Regions from separate parts of the Pseudarthrobacter sp. C1 genome, predicted to be linked through region 3. Evidence: predicted binding sites of a transcription regulator. Region 3 holds the regulator's gene; each other region holds the start of a gene.
The links. The regulator HrcA, encoded in region 3, represses chaperone genes, less so after heat shock. The targets are predictions, from matches to a motif close to TTNGCACTCGNNNNNNNCGAGTGCNAA.

Region 1 (5,611 bases), on a different contig from region 3:
ACGAAGATCAGCGCCGCCGGAGACGGCAAGAACTACGGCGCAGCATATGGCAGCAACGAGGCAGACCTGATCATCTGGCTTCGCCAGCATGGGGAGAATCTCTACTCCGAGGACGGCAAGCTCGATTTCGACACTGCAACGGCCGCTTCCTTCTGGGAGCGGCTCAAGGAACAGCGCGACTCCAAGGCAAGCCCGCCGGCCACGGTGGCTACCGAGGACTCCGGCGCGGGCCTGGAAGAAAGCCTCTTCGGCACCAACAGGGTGGGGATGGCATGGTGGTGGACCAACCAGCTCGGATCGCTCGGGTCCACTACCGGCAGCAGCATCAAGATGCTCCGTGCGCCTAGCCTCGACGGTGTTGCCGCTGAGAACGGCATGTACTACAAGCCCACCATGTTCTGGTCCGCTTCCTCACGGTCAAAGCACACCGAAGCCGCCTCAACCTTCATCAACTACCTGGCGAACAGCCCGGAAGCCGGCGCAATCCTGATGACGGACCGCGGCGTGCCCACCAACACGGAGATCGTAAAGGGCATCACACCGTCCCTGAAACCGGCAGACACCACCGTGGTGGGCTTCCTGAAGGACATTGCTCCGGATATGAAGGACGCGCCGCCCGTTCCTCCGGTGGGCGCGGGCAGCGTACAGAACGTCATCAAGCGGTACACCGATGAGGTTCTCTACGACCGCCTGACTCCCCAGGCAGCGGCAGAGGCCTTCAAGAGGGAAGTCGAGGGAATGCTGTCCAGCGCCCGGAAGTAAAAGCCAGGCACTCTCCAGGAACACAAATGCGGCCCCCTCAAGAGAGGGGGCCGCATTCGTTTCCAGCGGGACAAAGCCCGGCAGGAGGGCTTAGAAGCCGCCCATGCCGCCCATGTCGTCGCCGCCGCCCATGGGGGCCGGGTTCTTCTCCGGCTTGTCGGCAACAACAGCTTCGGTAGTGAGGAACAGGCCGGCAATGGAAGCCGCGTTCTGCAGGGCAGAGCGGGTTACCTTGACGGGGTCGTTCACGCCGGCAGCCAGCAGGTCGACGTACTCACCGGTTGCGGCGTTCAGGCCGTGTCCTGCGGGCAGGCCGCGAACCTTGTCAACCACAACGCCCGGCTCCAGGCCGGCGTTGAAGGCGATCTGCTTCAGCGGAGCATCGATGGCAACGCGGACAATGTTGGCACCGGTGGCCTCGTCGCCGGACAGCTGCAGGTTGGCGAATGCCTTGGCACCGGCCTGGATGAGGGCCACGCCGCCACCGGCAACGATGCCTTCTTCAACAGCGGCCTTGGCGTTGCGCACTGCGTCTTCGATGCGGTGCTTGCGCTCCTTGAGCTCAACCTCGGTTGCGGCACCGGCCTTGATCACTGCAACGCCGCCGGCCAGCTTGGCCAGGCGTTCCTGCAGCTTCTCGCGGTCGTAGTCCGAATCGGAGTTCTCGATCTCGGCGCGGATCTGGGACACGCGGCCGGCGATCTGGTCGGCGTCGCCGGCACCTTCAACGATGGTGGTCTCGTCCTTGGTGACCACAACCTTGCGTGCCTTGCCCAGGAGTTCCAGGCCGGCGTTTTCCAGCTTGAGTCCGACTTCCTCGGAGATGACCTGGCCGCCGGTGAGGACGGCAATGTCGGCGAGCTGTGCCTTGCGGCGGTCACCGAAGCCCGGAGCCTTGACGGCAACGGACTTGAAGGTGCCGCGGATCTTGTTGACGATCAGGGTGGCCAGGGCCTCGCCCTCGATGTCCTCGGCGATGATCAGCAGCGGCTTGTTGGACTGCATGACCTTTTCGAGGACAGCAACCAGTTCCTTGACGTTGGAGATCTTGGAGTTGACGATCAGGATGTACGGGTCTTCGAGGACCGTTTCCTGGCGCTCCGCGTCGGTGACGAAGTAGGCGGAGATGTAGCCCTTGTCGAAGCGCATGCCTTCGGTGAGCTCGAGTTCCAGGCCGAAGGTGTTGGATTCCTCGACCGTGATGACGCCTTCCTTGCCCACCTTGTCCAGGGCTTCGGCGATCAGCGCACCGATTTCCTCGTCCCCTGCGGAGATGGATGCCGTAGCGGCAATCTCTTCCTTGGTTTCGATTTCCTTGGCGGAAGCCAGGAGCTCGCGGGTGACGGCTTCGACAGCCTTTTCGATGCCGCGCTTGAGGGACAGCGGGTCGGCACCGGCGGCAACGTTGCGCAGGCCTTCCTTGACCAGGGCCTGGGCCAGAACGGTGGCGGTGGTGGTTCCGTCGCCGGCGACGTCGTCAGTCTTCTTGGCAACTTCCTTGACCAGCTCGGCGCCGATCTTCTCGTAGGGATCGTCCAGCTCGATCTCCTTGGCGATGGAAACACCATCGTTGGTGATCGTGGGGGCGCCCCACTTCTTTTCGAGGACGACGTTGCGTCCACGCGGGCCGAGGGTGACCTTAACGGCGTCGGCGAGGATGTTCAGGCCCCGCTCAAGGCCGCGGCGTGCCTCTTCATCAAATGCAATGATCTTGGCCATAACGGCAGTAGTCCTTTCGGGACAGTCGTTAAGAATGAACCTTCGCTGCAGTGCCCGCGACGGACGACCCTTTGCCGGCGGCCTCTGTATGCCCCCGGGTGCGGGCCTCACTCCAGTGAGGTGTTTCTTCGCTCCTCGCCCGGTGCCGCGCGCCGCCGGCCGGAACCAGCTTTGCTTTAGCAGTCGGTACGTCAGAGTGCTAACTCAATAATTAGCACTCCCCACGGGAGAGTGCAAGCGAATGACGCGCGGAAAGCGCCCTGGCAGGCATCTCTACGCCGAGGGCGATCAGCCGGCGCGGCCTGCAGTTTCACGGCCGGTGGGCGTTGGATTGTTGTCTGCCCCGTAGGTGAACACCGTAAACGTCGCCGAGGTGATGTCACCGTTGGCGTCGAAGGCAACCGGGCCGGATTCGCCGTCGTAATTAATGCCGGTACCGGAGGCCTTCGCCGCCAGGCACTCCTTGTAGCTGGGGCAGGGCGTGCCGGGCACCGTTGCAGTCCCGCCATCCTTGCCGGCGGCAGTCCCGCCTGACACGGCGATGAGGTTCGCTGCAATTGAGCGGCCCGAGTCGTCCTCTGCTTTGGCTGCCGCGAGGGCTGCGAGGGTCACGGCGTCGTACGTTTCCGCGGCGAAGGACACGTCCTTCAGGCCGGGATCGATGCCCAGGAGCCTTTCCTGGAAGGCGGCGGATGGCAGCTCGCCGGGAACAACGGCGCGGGCACCCTCCAGGGCTTTGGTACCCAGCTTGGACGCATACCGGCCGAACGCGCCGTCGCTGAGGATGATCTTCGAGCCGGCCAGGGCGGCGTTGTTGAGTTCAGCCAGGGCGCCCTGCGCGCCGTCGCGGGCCACCAGGATGACGGCGTCGGGTTCCGCCCCGCGGGCGGCGGCAGCGGCGCTTCCCGCTTCACCCGGCTTGAACCCGGCTGTGGCAACCACTTCCAGTCCGGCCTGTTCTGCGGAATCGGCGACGGCGGCGGAGACGTCGCTGCCGTAGGCGCCTTCCTGGAACATCAGGGAGATGGTGGCGGCGCCCGCGTCCTTGGCGAGCTTGGCCAGCACGGGTCCCTGCGCGACGTCGGCGGCCGCCGTCCGGAAGTAGTATCCGCCGCTGGGGATGGTGCTGAGCCCGGCCGCGGTGTTGGCCGGCGAGATCAGCGGCGTCCTGGCCCGGGAGAGGATGTCCACGACGGCCTTGGCGTGGCTGGAGTCGGTGGGGCCGATCACCACGTCCGCCTTGGCCTGGACCAAAGCCTGGGCCTGCGACGCTGCATCCTGGCCGGCTTCAAAGGGCAGCAGCTCCACGGGCCGGCCTTTGTGCCCACCGGCAGCGTTGATCTCTTTGACTGCGAGCTTGGCGGCGGCCGCCTGGGGCGCGTTCAGGAAGCTGCCCTCCCCCGCATTGTCCAGGATGAGGCCTACCCGCAGCGTCCCGTCACCGGAGGCTTCCGTTGTTTCCAGGCGTGCGTTTCCGGTTACCCCGGAACAGGCGGTCAGGGCCAGCGTGCAGCAGAGGGCCGCGGCAAACGCAGGACGGAGGGTCCCGGCGGGGACAATCAGATGCTTCACTCGGCCGGCCGGACGCTTTCCGCCTGTGGGCCCTTCTCGCCTTCGCCGACTTCAAGTTCCACGCGCTGTCCCTCGTCCAGTGCCCGGTAACCTTCGCCTTCGATAGCAGACCAGTGGACAAAGACGTCGTCGCTGGAGCCGTCAACGGTGATGAAGCCGTAGCCCTTTTCCGCGTTGAACCACTTGACGGTTCCTCGTGCCATGGTGACCACTCTTTCCGTAAGGTCCGGGATGCTGCGGGGGTGCCCCGGCGCCGGGCCGTAGCCCGGGATTTACTCTAGCCAATGCGGGTCGGTGCCGCAGGCCCCCGGCGGTGCCGTCGGCAAACGTTATTCAGGCGTAACGCCGGGCCCCGGACCGGGTGTGGCCCAAGGCAGCGCGGCTGATGGAAGAACCCGGCTTACCGGTACCCCGGGCCCAGCACAACCACCAGGGGAACCTGGAAGTCGGTGCTGCTCACCACGGTGGGGACGCCCAGGAGTTCCGCGAGGGCTTCCGCGTTGGCCCGTTGGGCTGGGCCGGAGTAGAAAATGATGGAGCCCTGCTGCGGCGCTCCCGCCCAGTTCCCTACCTGTCCCAGGGGCCAGCCGTCCGCCTGCACGGTTCCGCCTACTCGGCTTGCCAGCCCGGCGGTCCCGGCGGCGTTGTAGACCGCCACAGGCTGGGTTTTGTCTACGGACGCAGCCTGCGCCGTGGGGCGGCTACTGGACCCTGTCCCGGCAGCGGGGACCGTTTCGGATCCGGCGGTTTCAGGCGCGGCGGAGGGCTCAGCGGGGGGAGTGACGGACGCGTCCGGCGCGGCGGAGGGCGTCGACCCCGTTCCGGCCAGCGGTGTTGCTTCGAGGCTCGACGAGGCCTGGCTTGCCGGACCGGCAAACCCCAGCTTGGGCAGGATCAGGAAGGAAACCAGCCCGATGGCCAGGGCAACGCATCCCACCGCCAGGACGGGCCACAGCCGGACCCGTGACGGAGCAGAGGCTGTGCGATGGACACCTTGTCGCGACGCGGTCTCCGGGACCTTGTCGAATTCATCGCGGGCGTATTTGGTCATGGGAAAGAGACATCCTTGTGTGTTGCTGCTGAGGAACCAGCGTGAGCGTCTTATGCGTCGGACCCCAGGCGCCGTGCAGTGCGTGCACGGTGACGCGACGTACGTAGTCTACGCAATCTCTTGACCAGCATGGGGTCATGCGCGAGCGCATCCTCGGTATCGATCAGGGCGTTGAGGAGCTGGTAGTAGTGTGTCGCGGAGAGATCGAAGAGTTCCCTGATGGCCTGTTCCTTGGCACCGGCGTACTTCCACCACTGCCGTTCAAGGGCGAGCATCTGCTGGTCACGCTCGCTCAGGGGGGAATCCCGCAGCGTGAAATCCGGCAGGAGGGCGTTCCGCTGTTCCTGCTCCGGCAGGTGCTCCCGAGCTGGTTCCGCCACGGCGCACTCTCCCTTGCTGGTTACGTAAAATGTCTGACCCCCATGCTACGGACGAATAACACTGTTGTCATTTGTGCCGGGCGGCCTGCCGGACCGGGGCCGGCGGCCGCCCTGCGAGAATGGGACG
Region 2 (5,611 bases), on a different contig from region 3:
GCTGGTAGTGTTCCTGCAATCGGAACGGCACGCAGACGGGGTGATTCTCTTGAACGACGACGGGCTGACAGAGGCTGTGCAGGAAGCCGGGGCGGTGGAACTGCTACTGGTCCGGCACGGCGAGAGTGAAGGCAACGTTGCCGCCACCGAGGCCCGGGAGGCAGGGGCGGCGGTCATCGCCGTGCCGGCCCGCGACGCCGATGTGAACCTGTCCGACATCGGGCAGGAGCAGGCCAAGGCCCTGGGCGCGGCTTTGGCCCGGACCGCCGAGGAGTTCCGGCCGGACGCCGTGGTTTCCTCGCCCTATGCACGTGCCCGTCAGACGGCGGAAATCGCCGTGGAGGTGGCGGGCTGGCCCGTGAAGGTGCGCACCGATGAACGGCTCCGGGACCGCGAACTGGGCATCCTGGACCGGCTCACCCGGCTGGGCGTGGAGCAGCGTTACCCGGACGAGGTGGAACGCCGCGAATGGCTGGGCAAGCTGTACTACCGGCCGCCGGGCGGGGAATCCTGGGCGGACGTGGCCCTCCGGCTGCGCTCCGTCCTGGCGGAACTGAACAACCTCGGCACCGGGCATCGGGTGATGCTGGTGTGCCACGACGCCGTGATCATGCTCTTCCGGTACGTGCTTGAAGGGCTGAGTGAAGCAGAACTCCTGGACCTGGCGGCCACCACCTCGGTCCTGAATGCCTCCCTGACCCGCTATGTGCGGCCCTCCGGCGCCGGCCGCTGGACGCTCGAAAGCTTCAATGTCGCGGACCACCTGACCGAGCAGGGCGTTGCCGTGACCGAACATGCCGGGGACGCCAGTGTCCACCCGCGGTGAGGCGGGCGCGGCCGGGGCCGCGCAGCCAGCCCTGGTGACGCCGTCGCTCCTGCGCGACTGGCCGCTCCCTGCCGCCGGCGAGGACAAGTACTCCCGCGGATCGGTTCTGGTGATCGGCGGGGCCCGGGCGACTCCCGGTGCCGCCCTGCTCTCCGGTGCTGCCGCCCTTCGGGCCGGCGCCGGGAAACTCACCCTGGCCGTCGCGGAATCGGTGGCCGTCCACGTGGGCGTCGCGCTGCCGGAATGCGGGGCGGTGGGGCTGCCGGAAACCCCCGGCGGGTCCGTTACGGCCGGGGGACTGGACCTCATTGCCCCGTACCTGGACAAGGCAGATGCCGTGCTGGTGGGTCCGGGCCTCGATGACCTGGACCTGGCCGAGGAGCTGCTCCGGGCGCTGCTCGGGCGGGAGGCCGCCTCCGGGAAAGGGAACGACGGCGGAGGTCCCGCCGTCGTCCTCGATGCCTACGCTTTGGGTGCTTTGGCCAAGGTGGAGGACCAGTCCGGTCCGTGGACGGGGCGCCTGATCCTGACGCCCAATCCCAAGGAGGCTGAGATCCTGCTTGGCCGCGGGCTGGAGGACCTGCCTGCTGATGTCGCGGAGATTGCCGAACGGTACCAGGCGGTGGTGAGCTGCCAGGGCCTGATCGCGAGGCCGCCGGGTGATGCTCCGGAAGAGGCGGAGCTCTGGAAAATCACCACGGGGTACGGCGGGCTGGGGACCTCAGGCAGCGGGGATGTCCTGGCCGGTGCCATCGCCGGCCTTCGCGCGCGGGGAACCAGTGAAGCCCAGGCTGCGTGCTGGGGCACCCATCTTCATGCGGCTGCTGCGGACAGGCTTGCCAGCCGGCTGGGACCCCTGGGCTTCCTGGCGCGTGAACTCGCGGACGAGCTGCCCGCGCTGATGCTGGAACTCAACACCTGATCCCTCCAGGTTAAAAGCAACGCGGGGTCACTTACGGTCCATCCGACGGGGTCTTTTGCGCGATAGGTGACCCGCGTTGCTTTCTCCGGGCATGAGACGACCCCCGGCCGAAGCCGGGGGCCGCCATACCGGGAAGTGCGGGTGTAGGCTGCCGGTGCGCTTTAAGCGCTGTGGCGTGCATACTGTGCAATCCGCCCTAAAGGCAGTCAGCAAATCCCCGACTTTCCGATCCTGTGTTGAAGCTAGGCGGCAATCTCTTGCTTGGCCCCCTTCGTCTCAATTTCAATCTTGCGCGGCTTGGCCTTTTCGGCGACAGGAATCCGCAGCGTCAGGACACCGGCGTCGTACGTAGCCTTTACGTTGTCAGTATCCAGGGTGTCCCCAAGGATCAGCTGGCGGCTGAAAACGCCGCGCGGCCGCTCGGAGGCGATCAACTCGGTGTCCTTGCCTGCAGGGTCGGGGCGCTCGGCCCGTACCGTCAGGACGTTCCGTTCCACATCCAGATCCACAGAATCCAGTGCGACGCCGGGCAGATCAAAGGCGACGACAAATTCCTGGTCCTCCCGCCACGCGTCCATCGGCATCGCTGCCGGGCGCGCCGCCGTGCCGAGGACCTGCTGGGCCAGCCTGTCCAACTCGCGGAACGGATCAGTTCGCATCAACATGGCTTCCCTCCTCGTAAGAGACGGTCCAACACTTTTCCGCATCAGCCGATCTGTATTGGCTGATATAGATTTTTTATCACTGGGGAATCAGGTCTGCAAGGGGTTCCGAAGGGTATTTTTGAAGTTTTTTGCGGCCTCGCGGGACATGGGTGAGGGGCCCATCGCGGTACGCGAAAGGCCCCTCAGATGCTGGTTGTCAGCTCCGCGTCGGGTCCGGCCGCAGCGGTGCCGGGCCCGGATCCGGCACCGGCAGCGGGCCCGGGGGTTCCGGTGCGGGGAACGGATTGGGAGCCGGCGGGCCCGGGTGGCCGGGATGGGCTGGATCTGGCTGGTCCGGGCCTGGTTCCGGCGGGAACGGCTCGGGCTCGTGCACTGGCGGGATGGTCATGTGACGTTCCCCTCTCACGTTTGATGGACGTGCCTTGGCGTGAACAGGATACGCCCGCCGCCTCAAGCCCACTAGGCCGGCGGCCCGCCGTTCCCGTCAGTCCGGGACGGCACCCACCAGCCGGAGCCAGGCACGCAACTGGTGCAGGTCCGACTCCCCGCAGCGGAAACCGACATGGCCGTCCGGGCGCACCGCAACGATGCCGCGGCCGGGATGGCTGCTGAGCCGATGCACATGGACCTTGCGCCCTGAAAACGCGAGCTCCGCGCCCGCCACATCCCAGCCGGCATCATGCTCCAGCAGAATGTGGACGCCCGGCGCGGCCGTCAGCTCGTGAAGGCGGGCGGGCTGCCCGCCGGTGGCTGCCGGCGCGTCCGGCAGCCGGTCCCCCGGCCGCGGCCACCGCGCTGCGGGCGGGGTGCCCTCCAACGAGATGCCGCTGTTCCGGTAGCGGACAAAAGGCTGTGCCAGCAGCCTGATGCCGGCAGACGTGAGGCGCCGCCGGCGCAGCAGCACCGGCAGCAACGGCGCGGAAACCGGAAGGAGGCCGCGGAGCAGGCGCGCAAGGGGGTGGGGTGACGCTTCCCCGAAAAAGATGACGTGGGTCAGGGCCAGCACGCGCCGGGCAGCGAGGCGGCGCTCGTAGTCATAGGAGCCGAGCAGTTCCGGGTGCGTCCCGCCGTCGGAAGCGAATCCAAGCTTCCAGCCAAGATTCAGCGCATCAAGGATGCCGTTGTTCATCCCCTGGCCGCCCGCCGGCGAATGGGCGTGCGCGGCGTCTCCGGCCAGGAACAGGTTCCCGCTGCGGAACCTGCTGGCCACTCGGTGCTGCAGGCGGACCTGTGCGGACCACCGCACGTCCCGCACCGTCGCCTCCAGCCCCGACCCCTGGACGAGCCGGGCCACTTCCCCCGCCGGGACTGCCGGCCCCAGCTGCCCGAACGGGCCGGCGGCATGCGGGTCTGCCGTGCGGGTGGCGAGCAGCCGCCACGTGGCGCCCTCGCCCAGGGCGAAAAGGAACGCAAGCCCCGCGCTTCCCACAGCGACATGGAGGAGGCCGGGGTCCAGCGGGCCATCGAGCTCCAGGTCGGCCAGGACTGCCTCCACCCGGTACGGCGCCCCGCTCCACTCGGCACCGACGAGCCCGCGCACGGTACTGGATTGCCCGTCGCATCCGGCGAGGAAGCGGCATTCGTGCTGCTCCAGGCCCTGTTCGTGCGGGTTGCCAAGGGTCCGGTTCGCCCCGGGGAAGTTGCCGTCCGCCAGCCGCAGGTCGGCGCGCAACGCTCCGTCCCTGCCCGGGAAGGCGGCGAGGCCACGGAACTCAACGCCCCAGTCCACCGGCACGTCCCGGGCTTTGAGCGCGCGCCACAGAACGTCTTCGACGTCGGCCTGACGGACCAGCGTCAGGTGCGGGAAGGCCGTGTCCGGAAGGTCGGCGTGGCCAAGCCTGGCCTGCACCACCCGCTTGCCGAGGTGGATGCGTGCCTCCGGGGTGGTGTCCGCCCGGCTGAGCAGTTCGTCCGTGACACCCAGCGGCCGGAGGCCCTCGAGTGCACGGGCGTGGAGCATCATTGCCCGGGAGGGGCGCACCCGTTCCGCCCGCCGGTCGACAATGCGTACGGTGGCTCCGTGGGCATGCGCCTGGAGCGCCGTTGCCAGGCCTGCGGGACCGGCGCCCACCACCAGGACGTCGCTGTGGACGGTCATGGGTGGCCCAGGAGCCGCCACCAGGCCTGGCCGGCCCCGGCGGCGGCAGCTTCCATCCGGGCCGGGTCTGCGAGCGCCTCATCCCGGCGCAGCCCGGGCAAAACTTTGTACCTGATCGAGCCCGGGACGCTCACCAGTTCCAGGACCCGCCACAGGGATGCCGCGTAATGGTGTGCCCTTTCCGCGCCATCCCATTCGTAGAAGCCCCGATACACTCCGCGGTCGTCATGCGCGCACCAGAGCTTTGACACGAAACCAGGAAACCCGACGAAGAGCGGCGTGTTGAGCAGGCTTTCGGCTTCGAACAGGCGGTGCGCCCTGCCCCGCACCAGCCTGAGCCTGAAGGCGACAACGAGGGTGCACGGCTCCCCGGGCGCGGCTCTGACGGCCGTTTCCCGGTACACCCGCGCCGTGCTGCCGTCCGCGAACTGCAGGACGCGTCCCACGTTTTCCCCGGGCAGGTGGACCTGCCGCCGGGCCAGCATCACGAAGCTCCTGCCCACACACCCGGCCACCGCCCGCCAGGCCTGGGCCCTGGGGGCCGGACCGTGTTCGCTGGACATTGCCGCTCTCCTTCCGCGCCCCCTGGTGTCCGTCCGGTCTGTCCCTTCACTCCCTCCACCGTCCCGCACACCGGTCCCCGCCCCTAGGGTCTTTGGCCCTTTTCCGCCCCGCACCGCTGCCGCGCGCACCGCCGTCGGACGCCCTTTACTCCCTCGCCGGGAGGCGGCGATCCCCCGGTAGCGAACGGCCGGATAATTGTCGGCGCGGATCTATATATTGAAGGAATGACCCAGACTCCGCTGCGGGACTCCGCCGCCACTGCCGCTCCCACACCGCCGGTTGCCAAGAAGATCCCGTCCGAACGCGTCCACCACGGGGACGTTTTCGTGGACAACTACGAGTGGCTCCGGGACAAGGAATCCGCCGAAGTGGTGGCGCACCTGAAGGCCGAGAATGCCTATCAGGAAGCGGTCACCGCACACCAGGAGCCGCTGCGCGAGGCCATTTTCCAGGAGATCAAGGGCCGCACGCAGGAAACGGACCTCTCCGTGCCGCACCGCAAGGACGGCTGGTGGTACTTCAGCCGCTCCGTGGAG
Region 3 (5,611 bases):
GGACCATGGCAGGGCCGTACGGTCCAGCGCCCTGTGCCATGCTGGAAATCCAGCTTCATTGCTGGACTACCGCCGCCCGGAAGCGGCCCAGTTGCGAAAGGACAGGCAACCAAACGTGCCGGCATCAGCTGCGCCCCTGAGGGCAGGACGACGCTGGGGCCGTGCGCGCCCTGCGGTCCTCGCAGTGGTTCTGGCAGTGGGCCCGCTCCTGGCGGGGTGCCTGGCCGAGCCCAATCCTGCACCTACCGGCCTCCTGAACTCCGGGCCTGCCGCCACCGGCACCGCACCATCCACCAGCGCCCCCCTTGAAACCACGCAGTCCTCCAACAAGGCGCCGGTGTACTGGATTGGCCGCACCGGCAGCAGCGTGTTCCTTTACCGGGAGTTCCGGGACGTGCCGGAGCAGGAAAACCCCGTGACGCGTGCCCTGCGGGCGATGATGAAGGATAAGCCGCTTGATCCGGACTTCTTCACCCCGTGGCAGAATCCCAGCAAGCTCGCCACCTCGATTTCCGGCAAGGACGTTATTACGGTGGACGTGTCCGAGGACGCGTTCAACAGCAACCTCGACGCTGACATGGCGGCCCGTGCCGTCCAGCAGCTTGTTTATACGGCCACGGCCGCTGCGGCCAGCTCCGGGCTCATTGACTCCGGGCAGCAGATCCGGGTGCGGATCCTGGTGGACGGGCACACGGACTACGTTGCTTTCGACCACATCCAGCTGGGTGACCTCATGACGAGGGGCGCGGGCATGGTGGCGCCCGTCTGGATCATCGATCCGCAGGAAAATGTGGAAATTGCCGACGGAAGCGTGAAGATCACCGGCCGCAGCACCCTGGCCGGCAGCAAGCTGCGCTGGCAGATCCAGCGGGCGGAGCAGGACGGCAACAAGGTACCGTTCCTCACCGGAGAAACAACGGCCTCCGCCCAGCCCGGACAGGGAGGGATCTTCACGCTTGCCCTCACGCTGCCTTCCGGCGACTACGAGTTGCGCGTGGCCCAGGCCGGCGCCGACGGGCAGCCGGACCAGAACGAGGACTCGCGGGCTTTCAAAGTCCGCTAGCCCGCACGCTGCAGCTTCGGCGGCCTGCTCAACCGGCAGGCTCGGCAGCATGCGCCGCCCAGCGGCCCAGGACGTCGCTGGCAAGCACGACGGCGGCGGGGCCGGCGGTGGATGAGCGCAGCACATGGTGCCCCAGCAGGGCCGTGACAGCACCCTTGCCGCAGAGCCGGGTTACTTCCCGGGGACTGATGCCGCCTTCCGGCCCAACGATCAGGAAGACTTCGCGGGGTTCCGTTGGGGTTCCGCCGCGCTGCCACGCTTCCAGCACTGTCCGCAAGGGCCTAACCGCGTCCTCGTGCAGGATGACGGCAAGCCCTGCGGCCTCCACGAGGCCGGCCAGCGCGGCGGTGTCGACGACGGGCCGCACCTCGGGAACCCAGGCGCGGCGCGCCTGCTTGGCGGCTGCCGTGACCACGGACTGCCATTTGGCGTGGGCCTTCGCGGCCCGGTCGCCTTTCCAGCGGACGATGGACCGTTCGGACTGCCAGGGTATGACGGCGTCGATCCCGAGTTCAGTTGCCGTCTCAATGGCAAGTTCGTCGCGGTCGCCCTTCGCCAGCGCCTGTACCAGCACCAGCCTTGTTACCGGCTGCGGCTCAACGGCCACGGAGGAGCACTCAACATCCAGCCCGGAGGGGGACGCCGCAAGCACCTTTCCGCTCATGCGCGTCCCGGCGCCGTCCACGATGTCAACGGGCTCGCCCGGGGCAAGCCGCTTCACCGTGACGGCGTGCCGCGCCTCGGGCCCCTCCAGGACAAAGACTTCCCCCGCCACCAGCTGGTCAAGGGAACCGGGAGGAGTGAAAAAGACCGGGTTGCTCACCGCTACAGGTTACCGAGCCGGTCCCGGAGCTTGGCGAACATGCCCCCGCTGGCCGCAAGCTTGCCCTCGGTGATCTGTTCACCTCGCATCTTGGCAAGCTGACGCAGGAGGTCCTCCTGCGCGGCGTCCAGCTTGGCGGGAGTCTCGACCTGGAGGTGCACTTTCAGGTCGCCGCGCCCGTACCCGCGAAGGTGGGTCACGCCAAGTCCGCGAAGGGTGATGATCTCGCCGGACTGGGTGCCCGGCTTGACGTCGATCTCCTGCGGTCCGTCGAACGTTTCCAGGCTCACCTCGGTGCCCAGGGCTGCAGCGGTCATGGGAAGGTGCAGGGTTGCGTGGAGGTCGTCGTTGTCCCGGACATAGGTGGCGTCGTTGTTCACGCGGATCTCGACGTAGAGGTCGCCGGCGGGACCGCCGGCGGGACCTGCTTCGCCTTGGCCGGAAAGCTGGATGCGGGTTCCGGTGGCTACGCCGGCGGGAACCTTGATGGTCAGCGAACGGCGGCTGCGGATGCGTCCCTGGCCGCTGCACTCATTGCAGGGGTCCTTGATGACGGTGCCGAAGCCCTCGCACGTACCGCACGGGGCGGCGGTCATGACCTGTCCCAGGATGGAGCGCACGGCACGCTGGACCTGGCCGCTGCCGCCGCAGATGTCGCAGCGTTCCGGATGGGTTCCCGGCCGGCAGCACGAACCTTCGCAGGTGGGGCACGTGACGGCCGTGTCCACTTCCAGCTTCTTGTTGACGCCGAAGACAGCGTCGCGGAGTTCGATGCGGACACTGATGAGTGCGTCCTGGCCGCGCCTGACGCGGGAAGCCGGGCCCGTTGTTCCGCCGGCCCCGAAGAAGGTGTCGAAGATGTCCTGGAACGCGAATCCCTGGCCGGCGTAGCTGCCTCCGCCGAAGCCGTTGTCCGTGCCGTTCTCGTTGCCGGTGGTGTCGTAGACGCGGCGCTTCTGCGGGTCCGAAAGAACCTCGTAGGCGTGGGTCACGGCCTTGAAGCGGTCCGACGCGTCCTCACCCGGGTTGACGTCCGGGTGGAGCGTGCGCGCCAGCTTGCGGTAGGCCTTCTTGATCTCTTCTCCCGTGGCCTCCGGTGAGACTCCAAGGACGTCGTAGTGGCTGCTCAAAGTTCGTATCTCTTCCTTGTTGTACTGCCTGCAGTTGGACTGCGGGAAATGATCTGCATGCCCGGGAACGGGAAAACGTCAGGGTCCCAGGATCCGCGAAAGGTAGCGGGCAACGGCCCTGACTGCGGCCATGGTGGTGGGATAGTCCATCCGGGTTGGTCCCAGGACACCAATTTTCGCAATGTGGTCCGGACCGTACCCCGTGGCAACGACGGACGCCTCGGCAAGGCCGTCGTAGGGATTCTCGCGGCCGATGCTGACAGCCACCCCGCGGTGGTCCTGCGCCATTTCGCTCAGCAGGCGGAGCATGACCACCTGTTCCTCGAGTGCTTCCAGGACCGGTCCGATGCTGAGCGGAAAGTCCACGTTGGAACGCGCAAGGTTGGCGGTGCCCGCCATGACCATGCGGTCTTCCCTGCTGCTCTGGGCCAGGCCTTCGAGGCCGACGGCGAGGGCATGGGCGGCCTGCCTTTGCCCCGGGCCGGCTGTGGCCACCACTGCCGGCAGGGACTGGGCGAGCTGGTTCAGCGGAGTGCCGGCAAGGGAGCCAAGGAACCGTGCCCGCAGGGTGGCGAGGGCGTCGTCCCCCAGGTCCTGGCCGACGTCGATAACGCGCTGTTCCACTTTGCCGCTGTTGGCGATCAGCACCACCAGCACCTTGCGCGGCGCGAGGAGGACGAACTCGATATGGCGGACCAGTGCCCGGCTCAGGTGCGGATACTGGACCACGGCAACCTGGTTGGTCAGCTGCGACAGCAGGCGGACCGTGCGGTCAAGGACGTCGTCGAGGTCGTCAGATCCTTCCAGCAGCGACTGGATGGCCCTGCGCTCGGCCTGGGACAGCGGTTTGACCGCCGAGATCTGGTCCACGAACAGCCGGTAACCCTTGTCAGTGGGGATACGTCCGGCGCTGGTGTGCGGAGCGGTGATCAGGCCCTCTTCCTCCAGGGCGGCCATATCGTTCCTGATCGTTGCGCTGGACACACCGAGATGGTGCCGCTCCACCAGGGCCTTGGACCCGACGGGTTCCCGGGAGTGGACGTAGTCCTCCACGATTGCACGCAGCACTTCAAGTTTGCGTGGCTCGCTCACACTCCACCTCCATCCAGGGTTCGGGGCGGCCGCGCCGCCCGCGCTGTGCCACCTCAAGGGTTAGCACTCGACATGCCTCAGTGCTAACAGTCTATTATGACTCCCGCCGTTGCTAGCATTGGTACCGCTCCGGGCGAAATCCGGACCTGTGACCGAACGCTAGGCGGAGTGAAACCATGCAGTACCAGAACTGGGGCCCACGCGACTTGTCCGCTCCCGCAAAGACTGAACTGCCCGAGGTTCCCGTTGAACGGGGAATGGTCCTTGAGGACGTCCAGTCCGGCTGGGTGGGCGCCGTGACCCGGGTGGAAAAATCCGGCGGCATGCACGTGGTTGCCCTGGAGGACCGGCGCGGTAAATCCCGGTCCTTCCGGCTTGGTTTCGGATTCCTCCTCGAAGGCCGGGCCATCAAGCTCCTGCCCCCGGCCCCGCGGCAGGCCGCCGGCGCCGTCGCCGGCCGGACCGCCTCCGGGTCCGTCCGCGTCGCCGGCCAGCGGGCACAGGTGGCCAAGGCCAGCCGGATCTGGGTGGAGGGAAAGCACGACGCCGAACTGGTGGAAAAGGTCTGGGGAGACGACCTGCGCGTGGAGGGCATCGTCGTCGAACCCCTGCACGGCATTGATGACCTGGCGGGGGCCGTCGCAGCGTTCAGGCCCGGACCGGGCAGGCGCCTCGGCGTCCTGGTGGACCACCTGGTGCCGGATTCCAAGGAATCCCGCATTGCGGACGCCGTCATGGCCTCGCCGGGAGCTGCAGGGAACGTCCTGATTGTGGGTCACCCTTACGTGGACGTGTGGCAGGCCATCCGGCCCGCGGTCCTGGGCATTGAGCAGTGGCCGGTAGTGCCGCGCGGGCAGGATTGGAAGACCGGCATCCTCGCAGCGTTCGGCTGGCCCCATGCCACAAAGGAGGACGTCGGGCTTGGCTGGCAGAAACTGCTCGGCGCCGTCCGAACGTACGCCGACCTGGAAGCCTCGCTGCTGGGGAGGGTCGAAGAAGTCATCGACTTCCTCACCGTGCCCTGAAGGACGGTTCTGCCCCGGCCCGCGCATCCCGGGGCAGGTATGGGGCCGGTACCAAGTATTCTTGGTACTGCGGATCCTGCAACATTGCAGGCCGCCGCACCCAATAAGCTTTCTTAGCCGGCACCATTGCACTTCAGAAGGAACAGACTGTGGCAGAAAACGCACGTGATCACAGGGATAGCCCGGGCGGCCAGGGCCGTTCGGAGTACCACGGCGTTCCCGCGAATGCGCTGCCCCTGACAGCCAGCGAAGACCGGCAATGGGCCACCATGGCGCACTTCGGGGGCATCCTGGGCTGCGTTCCGTCGCTGCTGATCTACCTGATCTTCCGGGACCGCGGGCCCTTCACGGCACAGGAATCCAAGGAAGCCCTGAATTTCAGCCTGCCGCCCACCATTGCTGCCCTGCTGGCGAACATCCTGGTGGTCTTCGTCCCCGTGATCGGCAACATCTTTGCCGTCATCGCCACCCTCATCTG
Region 4 (5,611 bases), on a different contig from region 3:
TTTGGTCCCGGCCTTCTTGCCGGAGTTCTTTCCGGCTGCGCTCTTCCCCCCTGGCAGGAGCTGCCTGCGGAGCTCCTCGGGAGTGACGGCGGTGCCGCGCTTTTTGATGTCCAGCACCCCGATGCCCTCTGCCTTCACCCAGGCCTTGAGCGCCTTGACGTTGTAGGGCATCACGTCCAGGACCTTGTAGGCGCGCGCGAACGGTGTATCCACCAGCTCCGGTGCGCACACATAGGCGATGTGCTCATCCACCAGGTGTCCGCCAAGCTGCAGCGCGACGTCGGCCACCAGGCCGGCCCGGATCACCGCGCCGTCCGGTTCGTAGAGGTAGCCCTCCACCGGCCCCACCGGAGCGGCAGGACCGGCGCCGAAGTCTTCTCCGCTGGTAAGCTCCGCCGCGCCCCGGGCGCCGAGCACCAGAGCGGCCCGGCGGACTCCGGGCCGGCGCACTGCGTTGAACCACAGCGCAACCTCGGTGACGTCGCCCGCCACCGAAACCCACTGTGCCTCACAGCCGGCCGGAACGGACTCGTGCGGCATGCCCGGGCCCATCTTGACCCCGACGGCCAGGCCGGACGCGGCCAGGCCCTCAACGAAGGACAAGGGCGGCGAAAAGGCTTCAGGGTCCCAGATCCGCTTGGTGCCCGACGTCGAAGTGACCCGGCGCGCGGGATCCAGCCAGACGCCGTCGACCCCGTCCAGCGGCACCGCCGTGGCGTCTGCGTGGACCACGGTGGCGTTGGGGAACGGAATGAGGTTCACCGTGGCGCAGGCCGCCGTCGTCTCGTCCATCTCCACAGCGGTGACGTTGATGTCCATGGAAGCCAGCGCCAGCGAATCCGCGGCCAGGCCGCAGCCCAGGTCCGCCACGTGGCGGACTCCGGCCTCGGCGAACCGCTGGGCATGGCGGGCGGCGACGTTCAGCCGGGTTGCCTGTTCCAGCCCTGCCTGGGTGAACAGCATGCTGCGGGCGAACTCACCGAACTTCGCCGCGGCCTTGGTGCGGAGCCGGGACTGGGTCAGGACGGCGGAAACCAGTTCGGGGGAGTGGCCGGCCTTGCGGAGGGCCGAGTTCAGCTCGAAGGACTTCTCTTCCTGGTAGGGGCCCAGGGACGCCAGGAGCTCCCAGCCTTCAGGGGTGAGCAGCGGTGCAATCTGGTCCTGGGGAGCGTGAGCCATGGGTTCCAGCCTAGTGGAGGAGCGGGCCGCCGCTATGCCGATAGTGTTGAAGCCATGAACCAGAGTGCAGGTCCGCAGCAGCCCCGTCAGCACCAACCCGGGGACGGCGGCCCGGCGAGGTTCGCCCGGCCGGCACTGATCGCAGGTTCCGTGGTGGCGGTGGTGTGCCTGGCGCTCCTGGTGATCATCTTCTTCCTGGACACCTTCAACGCCACCGTCTATTCGGTGGGCGGCAACGACATCAAGGACGACACCCAGGAGGCCCGGGACATCCGGGGGCTGTACGACGGAGCCCGGGCCGGCAGCGTCGTCTTCCTTGCCGCGTCGCTGTTGACCGCCCTGGTCTCTGCCTTCCTCCTCTACCGGGGGCGGAACTCCGCAGGCGGGGCCGACGGCGGAGAGGACGTCGACTTCGACGACCTGGGCCGCTGAGGTGGCCTGCCGCCCGCGCTGGTGAGCAGGACCCCGGAAATGACCAGGACGCCGCCCAGGACCTGCGGGACCGTGATGGGCTGGCCCAGGGCCACCGTGATGATCGCGGTGAAGACGGCAATGAGGTTCAGGTAGTTGCCCGCATTGGCAGCGGTGGTGCGCTTGAGTGCAAGGTTCCAGAGCAGGTAGGAACCCAAGGAGGGGAACAGGGCAATGTAGGCCAGCGACCAGCCCTCCGAGGCGGTGGCCGGCAGCCCTGCCCCGGTGGCCACCGCAAAGGGAACCAGGACAATCGCCGCCATGGCCACCTGCACCGCGGTGGACGTAATCGCCGGGACGGAGAGCCTGCGGGCGATGATCGTATAGAAGCCCCAGACGGTGATGGCGGCCACGATCAGCAATTCGCCGGCATCGATCGAGAAAGTCAGCAGCCGCTGCAGGTTGCCTCCGGTGAGGACCAGCAGGACGCCTGCCAGGCCCAGGGCAACGCCCACCCAGCTCAGGGGACCCGGCCTGTCCCGAAGCAGGATGGCGGCCAGGACCATGATCAGGGCCGGGTTCGCAGCCGTTACCAGGGAGGCGTTCAGGGCTGAGGTGTGCCCCAGCGCACTGTAGAGCAGCAGGGTATAGGCGCTCATCCCAAGGCAGCTCAGGAGCAGGAGCATCGGCCAGCGGCGCAGGACAGCCCGCCAGTCCGGCCGGTCCACCGCCTGTGCCAGGGCCAGCAGCGGCACGGCAGCCAGGGCCCAGCGCCAGAAGGTCAGCTGGAGCGGCTGCATGGTTTCCATGGCGGCCTGGCCTACAACGAAGTTACCCGCCCAGAAGAGGGTGGCAAGGGTCAGGTACAGGGCTGCTCGCACCGGTCAAATGTACATGGATTGGTGTCCGCCCATGACGAAACGCTGGCACTCGCCTTGACCGAGTGCTAAGCCTTACATAGAGTCATCATTAGCACTCTCCCTAGGAGGGTGCTAACACATGAAGAGCTGCCAGCCTGGCTGCTGCCGGCACCGCGACGACGGTTTGCCAGCCAGGGCGGAAAGCTTTCCAGTCCACGAATTTGCTGACGAAGAAGGAGAGGTCCGAGTGTCGGTCTCTATTAAGCCTCTTGAGGATCGTATTGTTGTCCGCCCGCTCGAAGCCGAGCAGACCACGGCTTCCGGCCTGGTCATCCCGGACTCCGCACAGGAGAAGCCGCAGGAAGGCGAAGTTGTTGCAGTAGGCCCCGGCCGCTTTGAGGACGGCAACCGCGTTCCTGTCGACGTAGCCGTTGGCGACGTCGTTATCTACTCCAAGTACGGCGGAACCGAAGTCAAGACCGGCGGCACCGAGTACCTCGTGCTGTCCGCCCGCGACGTCCTGGCGATCGTCGTAAAGTAACTCTCCGGATCCCCGTGCCGCTGGTCATGCATTCTGCTGGTCGGCTGCGCGGGGTTCTGTCTTGAAAGGACAAAACCATGGCAAAGCAGCTTGCGTTTAACGACGCTGCCCGCCGGTCTCTTGAAGCCGGCATCGATAAGCTCGCCAACACCGTCAAGGTGACGCTCGGCCCCCGCGGCCGCAACGTCGTCCTGGACAAGAAGTGGGGCGCTCCCACCATCACGAACGACGGCGTCACCATCGCCCGCGAAGTGGAACTGGACGACCCCTACGAGAACCTTGGCGCGCAGCTGGCCAAGGAAGTCGCAACCAAGACCAACGATGTTGCCGGTGACGGCACCACCACGGCAACCGTCCTGGCGCAGGCCCTGGTCAAGGAAGGCCTGCGCAACGTGGCTGCAGGCGCAGCTCCCGGCCAGATCAAGCGGGGCATCGAGGTTGCCGTTGAGGCCGTCGCCGCCCGCCTGCTGGAGAACGCCCGCCCCGTTGAAGGCACCCAGGTGGCCAACGTTGCAGCCATCTCCGCCCAGAGCGACGAGATCGGCGAGCTCCTCGCCGAGGCATTCGGCAAGGTGGGCAAGGATGGTGTGATCACCATCGAGGAGTCCTCCACCACGCAGACCGAACTGGTCCTGACCGAGGGCATGCAGTTCGACAAGGGCTACCTGTCCCCGTACTTCGTCACGGACGCGGAACGCCAGGAAGCAGTCCTCGAGGACGCCCTCATCCTGATCAACCAGGGCAAGATCTCCAGCATCCAGGAATTCCTGCCGCTGCTGGAAAAGGCGCTGCAGGCTTCCAAGCCGCTGTTCATCATTGCCGAAGACGTTGAGGGCGAGGCCCTGTCCACGCTGATCGTCAACCGCATCCGCGGCACCCTGAACGTCGTCGCCGTCAAGGCTCCCGGCTTCGGTGACCGCCGCAAGGCCATGCTGCAGGACATCGCCACCCTCACCGGTGCGCAGGTTGTGTCCCCGGAACTGGGCCTCAGCCTGGACACCGTCGGCCTTGAGGTGCTGGGCACCGCCCGCCGCATCACCGTCACCAAGGACAACACCACCATCGTTGACGGCGCAGGCTCGGCCGAAGACGTGGCAGCACGCGTGGCCCAGCTCCGCGCCGAGCTGACCCGCACCGATTCCGACTGGGACCGTGAAAAGCTCCAGGAACGCCTGGCCAAGCTGGCCGGCGGCATCGGTGTCATCAAGGTTGGCGCAGCCACCGAGGTTGAGCTCAAGGAGAAGAAGCACCGCATCGAGGATGCTGTTTCCTCCACCCGAGCTGCCCTGGAAGAAGGCATCGTGGCCGGCGGTGGCTCGGCCCTGATCCACGCCTTGAAGGCACTGGATGAGGACCCGGCCGTCAAGGCACTCGAAGGCGACGCCGCCGCTGCCGTGGGCATTGTCCGCCGCGCGCTGGTCCAGCCGCTGCGCTGGATTGCCCAGAACGCCGGCTTCGACGGCTACGTCATCACCGCCAAGGTTGCCGAGCTCGAAACCAACAACGGCTTCAACGCCAAGTCGGGCGAGTACGAGGACCTGATCGCTGCCGGTGTCATCGACCCCGTCAAGGTCACCCGCGCGGCCCTCCGCAATGCGGCTTCCATCGCTGCCCTGGTTCTCACCACCGAGACCCTGGTTGTCGAGAAGCCTGCCGAGGAAGACGAGCACGCGGGACACAGCCACTAGCAAGTAGCTGCGCACGGGCAACCGTGTAACGCAAAAAACCGGTCCAGCCTCCGCTGGGCCGGTTTTTTCGTCTGCAGGGACGGCGGGGGAGCGGCGGGGACTTAAGTCCCCGGCATGTCCTGCGTTTCCACGTCGCCGGCGCGCTCGTAGACCAGCGACACCGCCCCCTTCGGGAAACTGCGTGCCGGCTCCGCGAGGCGGAAGGACGCAGGGATGGTCCCGGCGTCGAACAGGCGCTTGCCCTGCCCGAGGGTTATCGGATAAAGCCAGAGGTGGAGGCGGTCCAGTACGTTTGCCGCGAGCAGCGAACGGATGAGGACGCCGCTGCCGAACATGTGCACCTGGTCGTATTCCTCCCGCAGCCGGCCCGCGGCCTTGGCATCCGGCAGGACTTTTGTGCCCGCCCAGCCCGGAGAGGTGAGGGCGCCGGAGACAACGTACTTCGGCACGCGGTTGAGCGTGCCCCCGATATCGCCGGACTGGCGGGGCCAGTAGGAAGCGAAAATGTCGTAGGTTTTCCGGCCGAGAAGCAGGGCGTCGATCTGGCTGATCTCAGCCTCAATAGCCGCTTCAGCCTCGTCGTCGGAAACGGGCGCCTGCCAGCCGCCGAAGGCGAAGCCGCCCGCAGTGTCCTCCTCGCGGCCGCCGGGTGCCTGGTAGACGCCGTCGAGGGTGATGAACAGGTTGGCGATAATGATCCCCACCAGCCCATTTTGGGACGGAGTTCCGGCCCTGTCCAGCATCCGCCGCCCGCGGCACAACAGCCGTGGCAGACTGGGGCAATGCTGCTCGACGAGCTCGTGAGAACTTCGGATGCCGTCGCGTCCACCCGGTCCCGGCTGGCGAAAGTGGACGCACTGGCCCACCTGCTGCGCCGCCTCGAGCCCGCGGAGATCGCGACGGCGGTGGGCCTGCTGGCTGCCAGGCCGCGC

Region 1: the regulator HrcA is predicted to act here: its motif matches at 2,658-2,684, upstream of groL (chaperonin GroEL).
Region 2: the regulator HrcA is predicted to act here: its motif matches at 2,487-2,513, upstream of U7114_RS06055 (Hsp20/alpha crystallin family protein).
Region 4: the regulator HrcA is predicted to act here: its motif matches at 2,514-2,540, upstream of groES (co-chaperone GroES).

What each region holds. Positions count from the first base shown of each region.
Region 1 covers NZ_JAYESK010000001.1:565,076-570,686, forward strand. The annotation lists gene U7114_RS02470 (ABC transporter substrate-binding protein) at 1-762, shown strand, start outside; gene groL (chaperonin GroEL) at 853-2,481, opposite strand; gene U7114_RS02480 (ABC transporter substrate-binding protein) at 2,770-4,053, opposite strand; gene U7114_RS02485 (cold-shock protein) at 4,050-4,256, opposite strand; gene U7114_RS02490 (LytR C-terminal domain-containing protein) at 4,454-5,104, opposite strand; gene U7114_RS02495 (DUF3263 domain-containing protein) at 5,155-5,484, opposite strand.
Region 2 covers NZ_JAYESK010000003.1:194,599-200,209, reverse strand. The annotation lists gene U7114_RS06065 (histidine phosphatase family protein) at 41-826, shown strand; gene U7114_RS06060 (NAD(P)H-hydrate dehydratase) at 810-1,748, shown strand; gene U7114_RS06055 (Hsp20/alpha crystallin family protein) at 1,991-2,413, opposite strand; gene U7114_RS06050 (FAD-dependent monooxygenase) at 2,898-4,511, opposite strand; gene U7114_RS06045 (hypothetical protein) at 4,508-5,074, opposite strand; gene U7114_RS06040 (S9 family peptidase) at 5,300-5,611, shown strand, end outside.
Region 3 covers NZ_JAYESK010000004.1:280,072-285,682, reverse strand. The annotation lists gene U7114_RS08945 (GerMN domain-containing protein) at 116-1,063, shown strand; gene U7114_RS08940 (16S rRNA (uracil(1498)-N(3))-methyltransferase) at 1,092-1,886, opposite strand; gene dnaJ (molecular chaperone DnaJ) at 1,889-3,016, opposite strand; gene hrcA (heat-inducible transcriptional repressor HrcA) at 3,095-4,108, opposite strand; gene U7114_RS08925 (DUF3097 domain-containing protein) at 4,285-5,133, shown strand; gene U7114_RS08920 (DUF4870 domain-containing protein) at 5,283-5,611, shown strand, end outside.
Region 4 covers NZ_JAYESK010000002.1:429,370-434,980, reverse strand. The annotation lists gene U7114_RS04650 (class I SAM-dependent methyltransferase) at 1-1,179, opposite strand, end outside; gene U7114_RS04645 (hypothetical protein) at 1,234-1,611, shown strand; gene U7114_RS04640 (DMT family transporter) at 1,539-2,471, opposite strand; gene groES (co-chaperone GroES) at 2,698-2,991, shown strand; gene groL (chaperonin GroEL) at 3,069-4,679, shown strand; gene U7114_RS04625 (dihydrofolate reductase family protein) at 4,781-5,383, opposite strand; partial or broken gene U7114_RS04620 (ATP-dependent DNA ligase) at 5,462-5,611, shown strand, end outside.